One region of the Sporomusa sphaeroides DSM 2875 genome, then DNA from elsewhere that is predicted to be linked to it. Evidence: riboswitches for the same ligand, from Rfam matches in the RefSeq annotation. Region 1 holds a riboswitch; the other holds the start of a gene.

Region 1 (3,429 bases):
TCCATCCACCGCCCTGCTGCGGGCGGCAAGCACCGCACTCAGCGCTTGACGGCAATTTTTTTTCAACCCTTCAACACCGGTATGTACTTCGCTGATGCCCACGAACACTGACATACTGGAGTCATCTTCCAATAATTTAGTTCTGATAAGTGAAGCTATTTCTTTGCTGCGTTCCCACTCACGCTTGCCGAATGTGGCATAGCATAAAACATAGATACCATCCTGACAACCCCAAACTATGCAATTTGGGATTTCGCTTAATGCGATCATCATTTTATCCTTACGTTTCCGGTCGCAGTTAATTTTAGCTAATTGTGAATTGCTATCACCGGAATCCAATGAATAATTTAAGATTTTGCATACAAATGAGGGGAGGTTTATATCCAGTCCCAGACTGCTGCAAGTATAAGCAAAACTTTTATTACTATCCACTTTCCCGTCAAGAACACTGCTAATAATATCGCTTCTGCGCCGCAGCTCATAGATCATTTGCAACGTGTTTTCCTGCTGTTCCAAAATATCGGCAGCAATAACCGCTGCCGTCCTTTTGCCGTTGACTATATAAGTAAGCGGCACCGTACGCCCCAAGAAATATTGCTTTTCTCCACCGATCTGTATTTCATAAATTCCTTTCCGCTGTATGCCGGAAATAATTGCCTGCTGCACTTCATTTAAGATGAAATCAGCCGAATCTTCCGATAATACCTGGTGAATTGTCTGGCCCAAAAACTCTGTCCCCGGCATAGGGAGCATTTTTTCGTCGCCGAACACATCCAGGTAGCGGCCGTCTTCGTCAATAATGAAGCTGACATCCGATACCGCTTCGGCAAAGTCCCGCAGGCGCCGGTTGCTTTCCCGCAAATCTGCCTCCGCCCTTCTTCGCGCCGTGACATCGATAATAAGGGAATGAACCAGTATTCGCCCCTTTAGCTTCACAGGACCGGAATATATTTCTACCTCTCTGATGCTCCCATCTTTCAATTTATGACGGAACGGTATTGCCTTATAATGATTCCTGCTTACTTTATTTATACATTCGTCTATTTCTCCCCGCGGAGCGATGTTGATTTGACGTATCGTCATTACCTGCAATTCTTCAAGGGTATAGCCGTAATAGTCTACCGCCGCCTGATTGGCATCAAGAATATTGCCTGTATCAGGGTCAATGATAATACTTACCACAGGACTGCCCTGAAAAATCTGGCGATAATCGGTTTCCATTTCTTGTATACGCTGTTCATGCTGCTTACGGCCGCTGTTATCCCGGGATATCGTCAACCATTCAATAGCTGAGCCGCTAGAATTAGTGCTATTCAGGACTATCAATTCAAGTTCACCATCCACACAATTTAATACCAAGACCACTACCGCAAGATTGAAACCTGCAAATAAAAAAACCAGATTGCATGTTTAATGCAACCTGGCAATCATAGATGTAACTCATCCTTAGACCCATGGCTTTGCGTCCCTTCCTTTTGGAAAGTTTGCCCACTATTCCTTTTATATAATCCTTTTATACATCTATCGTTAAAATCCTGCTAAATGTGTGAAAAATTCCATTATTTAATTATCCTAAACCAATTATCTGCTTACAAAACAAGATTACCTGTTTTCCCAAGCTCTGCAAATTTTACAGAATTCCGTATTGATTTAATTTCTTGGCCAAAACAATAATAATAGCAAGGCACTAACAACAAAAGCCTGAAGCAACAAGTTCAAAACATCCCTAAATCTAACTCGCGACATTTATCTGATAGCACCTCCTGATTCCCGCTTGTCGAGACAATTGAATGATTTATGCAGTCTGTATTTTAATCATAACAAATAAATAAAAATTCATTGTTATATTCTAATTAAAAACAGGTTAATTACTTTTCAAAATCACTATACCCGAAACTTAACCATTTCCATTTGGAGTGCTTGAGCCAGCCTTGACAGTTCTTCGCTGGAGGCCGCAATATCTGCCGTTGAAGCCAGTTGTTCCTCAGTGGCTGCCGAAACGGTTTGAGCCTCTCCGGCCGACATCTTGCTGAGGGTGTCAATCGTTGTAACCGTTCCCACAATCTGCTGACTTTCGCCTGCTATTTGCTGAATGGCCGCAGAACTCTCACCCACCTGTTTGGATACACACGACACCACTTCTACGATTTCATGGAAGGCCCTTCCTGCGGCATTGACGACCTCAGCTCCGGCTTTTACTTCTCGCGTACCGTTGTTCATAGCCACGACAGCCTTATCGGTATCTCCCTGGATTTCCCCAATCAGCTCTGCAATCTTCTTGGCTGCTTCCTGGGACTGCTCGGCAAGCTTGCGGACTTCCTCGGCTACTACGGCGAAACCTCTTCCCTGTTCGCCCGCTCTTGCTGCCTCGATGGCTGCGTTAAGGGCCAGCAAATTGGTTTGACCGGCGATGCCGGAAATAGTGTCCACAATCTGGCCAATCTCCTTTGAGCGTTCCCCCAGCTTGGCCACGACCTCTGCCGAAGTGTTAACAGTGTCTTCAACCTGAAGCATTTGACTAACTGCCTGTTCAACGGCCTTGCCGCCTTCATCGGCCTTCCCGGCCGCCTGGATGGATTGCTCTGCAACCTGGGTTATGTTGGCGGCTACCTGCTGTATACCGGCCGACATGTTCTCAACTACAGTAGATGCCTCATTGGCTGCCGCTAATTGCTCATTGGCTCCTGTGGCTACTCTGGTAATCGAAGCTGCAATTTGGTTAGCCGCCTGGGCTGACTGTTCTGAGTTCGCGGTGAGTTCTTCAGACGATGCCGCCAATGTATCGGCATTGTTCTTAATCTGGCCAACAATACCGCGTAGTGTGCGCTTCATATTTATAATAGCTTCGGCCATATCGCCAATTTCATCATTGCGAGTCGCATGGAAATCAGGTCTGCTTAAGTCCAGCGCACCAACCGCCGATACCTCAGTTTTTAGGTTATTCAGACGGATAGTTACTTGCCTGCTATAAATAACCGCGACAAGTATTGCTAAAATCGTCACAATTATGCCGGCCATCATCCCGATTTGGCTTTGTACCTTTGATTGATTGATTAGAAAATTGCTATCGGCATTGATGGCGTTGCCTAGTTTTTGGGCTGTAACTACAAACTGAGCATCAATCTGGTCAACTAATTGACGCCCCGCATTAAGCACTTTGTTCAGGTCAGGATCATTATTTTTTTTGGCTGCTATCGCTTTATCGCCAAGTACAAGATATTCAGCCAGCAGTTTTTCTAATTGGCCGGCATTTTCATCGCTGTTCCGGGCAGTCTCATTATATTTTTTTACCGTCTCATAACTGTTGCCGAAATTGCTGCGATAACCTTGTTCGTATTGAACTGCCCCGTCAGCATAAAACAGGAAACCGCGCATATTCAGCAGCGCCCGGGTAAAATCAGTATGGGCATCTTTGACCATGATCAGCTT
Region 2 (3,429 bases), 1.1 Mb from region 1:
ACCAAAATAGTAACTGCCAGCAAAACGGTAACCATTAAGTGTCCCGTGATTGCGGCTTTGATCCAGCCACAGCTGCGCGGTGTGTTTCATATCAACATATCGTCCACCGACAGAAAAGGTTTTCAGGGTATCTGCGCCATCATTATCAGAAATCCGGCTGGCAGCCACTCCGGCCAATGCAAAGAAACGATCGCCAAGCCGCTGTTCACCAATGATTTGACCGGTGCGAACCTCATTGCCTTTATAATCACTACTGCTGGAAAAAGCAGAATACATATCACCCTGCAGGCGCCGGTCAAACCGGCCTGCCGCCTGAGCCACAACCGGGTTGGTGCTATATTCACCATTTAGCTTTTCGAGCGCGCTTCTGGCAGCACGATAGTCACCGACAGTAACCGCTGAATTTATAATACCGCCGGCAGCTACAGGCTGCGCAGCCGGCAACGCCGCCAAGGCTTCATATTGCTCGCAGGCTTCCCGGAGCAGCCCACTATTATAAAGAGCAACTGCAAAACGCTGGCGAATTATTACATTTTCCGGGTACGTATTGATGATTGTGTGATACAGATTTTTTCCCGCTTCATATCGTCCCATTTCAAAGAAACGATTAGCATCATAAGCAACATTCATGGCTTGCTCAATGCCTGTATTAATAATTTCAGTGTATAATTCCATGCCGGTTCTCTTATTTTTCCCTGACAATAAATACGAATAGGCCAAGCTATGTTTGTCACTTAACAGTGATTCTTCATCATCCCAGATACTGCGATAAACACCGATAGCTTGTTGGGGCAGGTTATACCGCAAATAAGCGTCGGCTAACGCCCGCCGTCCATATACGGGAATACTGCGATAATCTGGCCATAGACGCTCTGCTTCGGTAATCGCCGTTTTATAATCGCCGTTTAGGAATAACGCCAAAATATAATCACACTGCATTTGAATGGTAGCCGAACCATCCTGAATCGTCGGACGCAGAAGTACTATTCCATGATAGTACTCCTCATTTCTGATACATTGTGCCGCCATTTCCCCCCGCAGTGACAACAGTGATTGCACCGGATACTTTTCCTTGCTCCGGGCGATCAGCGCCAGGGCTTTATCAATAACCGCAACCGCGCCAATCGCATCACCGCGCAAAAACAGCAGTCTGGCTTTGCCGCTATAGACCTCCAGATTGTCAGGCTGTTCTGTCAGCAAGGTCTCATAAACTATATCGGCTTCCTCATTTTTACCCATATAAGCCAGACTTTCTGCTTCCCAGAGCCTGACCTTCTGATTTCCGTCTTGAACTAATCGGTGGTATAACTGCCATGCCTCATTATAGCGTTCAAGTTTAAAATAAGCGCTGGCCACATTGACTCTTACATAATCGGGAACAGCTTGCGACATATGCAGTAATTGGTTTTCATAAATCCGAACGGCAGTTGCATAATCCCCGGCCCAGCAAGCAACAACAGCATAATCAAACCACATGGTTTTCTGCACACCGGCATATTCTGACAACGTTTCGAATATAGCCAGTGCCAGCCCATACTGTCCATCCCGCGCCAATGCCACCGCATAATCCTGCGCTACCTGCCAGTTTCCTTGCTGTTCTTCATAATTTTGCCTCAGCAACGCCAGCGAAGGTTGCATTTCCGCCACAGCAGGTGCAGCCTGCGCAGTGTTGCTGAGGCAAAGACTCAACACTGCCCCTAACAAAGCTGCCTTAACTTGCATCATATCAAACTCCCTTATATGATAAATTCTTGTCATTCCTAACACGTTCTTAGTATCATTTCTACATTGGTTCATACTGAACAGACAGCTTGCCGCACCTTCCATTGGAGAGCATGCTAGAACATTAAAATGAACTTAGCTAGCTATACAAGCACATTCAAATGGATGTAAAAATAGCCCGATTACAAAGTTAACCATCTTTGCAACCTGGCTATCTTAACAAATTGTCTTAGACCCGTGGCTTTGCGTCCCCACTTTTCAGAAGGTTTGCCTATGCTATATAAAATTTATTTCGCACTTGATATTTTGACCACTTGTTCCTTATAATGACTTGCTCACATCTGGTATTTTTTATGACATAAGTGGTATAAGTCATCACACTAATTCACACCAACGTTAATTGACTTCCTATTTACATTGTTACTTTGCTATAATAAAATAGAGTACCAAAACACATAGCATAACTGGAGGTTAGAACAATGGTTTGTCAAAAATGCAATGCAGCCATTCCGGCTGGTGAAGAAGTCAAACACCGGGGCCAGACACTGTGTGAGGACTGTTATGTGGAAGCGCTGGAACCGCCGCGCAGTTGTGATGTAGCTGCCGTGTACAGTGCTAAATCGGCACGCAAGGCAGCAGGCCAGGAAGGCACCGATGGCCTGACCGACCTGCAAAAAGACCTCTACAATTACGTCCAAGCTGAAGGACCGGTTACACATGACCAAATTATGCAAAAATTAAGCATATCACGGCTACAGCTCGAAAAAAACTTTGCTGTCCTGCGTCATTGTGAGTTGCTGCGTGCTTTTCGGGAAAACGGCCAGGTGTTTATAACTATCTGGACCGAGGGTGGCCCTGGCGAAATGCAGCTTACTGACCGCTAGCCTTGACCTGCCTGCTATTTCGCATAAGAAACTGTTTTCGCTGAGGTGGGGGCACTGAGGCCCGGCGGCCATTAGCATTAGAAAACTGGTACAGATTATATTATATGTATAACAATATATAATGGTTTTGACAATTAGACTGTAGATATAAACATACGGACCGGAATTTATACAAATTGATCATTGGCCGGAAAACAAAACAAGCTGATTTTCCCTTCGGAAAATGCCGCCTGTTTTGTCAACAGCCTGCTTCACAACCTGCATGCAGTGTTCCTAGACGCTAATATGGGCTCAAAAGCAAGAGGAAATCCGTCATGGAACAATTGTCACGTCGGCTACAGGCGATATATTGGCTTTAGCTTTTTCAAGCGTGACGTGCGAAACAGGTTCCAATGGAGAACAGCAACCGGGCGGGAGGAAGTCAATTCTACTTTTGATATAATTTGAAACTATCCGAATTATACTGTATGCCAAGGAATTTGTTATTGCCTAAGACTGGCTTGCTGAATGGTGTTAAATATAATCTAGTCCATTCAATCTACACAGCTAATCTAATTGAACTCAATAAAAATCTCATTTATAATAAAATAATGCATTTTCTTTCTGCTTTACCGACTCAAATTGTCTGAAAAACCTTGTCCAAACGCATTTACTATTGGCCCTTCCCTAGCTGATTCGATGGCGTCTGGGTCAGTGAATAGCAAATTGTTCAAATTCAGGTGTTCCTACTATAAGTCTTCTATCAGTAGTTGTTGTCAAAAAACCTTAATCTCCCTTCTCGCCACGTTGGTCTATATAGTAATGTCAAATAAAATTGGGAGAA

The links. A riboswitch is a leader RNA that binds a small molecule or an ion and turns the genes downstream of it on or off. The one in region 1 is predicted to bind cyclic di-GMP.
Region 2: linked by a shared signal. The riboswitch ahead of SPSPH_RS06645 (tetratricopeptide repeat protein) and the one ahead of SPSPH_RS12520 (PAS domain S-box protein) in region 1 are both predicted to bind cyclic di-GMP.

What each region holds. Positions count from the first base shown of each region.
Region 1 covers NZ_CP146991.1:2,650,844-2,654,272, forward strand. Annotated here, with positions in the region: gene SPSPH_RS12520 (PAS domain S-box protein) at 1-1,344, opposite strand, end outside; cyclic di-GMP riboswitch class I at 1,412-1,499, opposite strand; gene SPSPH_RS12525 (methyl-accepting chemotaxis protein) at 1,885-3,429, opposite strand, start outside.
Region 2 covers NZ_CP146991.1:1,511,911-1,515,339, reverse strand. Annotated here, with positions in the region: gene SPSPH_RS06645 (tetratricopeptide repeat protein) at 1-1,725, opposite strand, end outside; cyclic di-GMP riboswitch class I at 1,921-2,004, opposite strand; gene SPSPH_RS06640 (hypothetical protein) at 2,202-2,606, shown strand.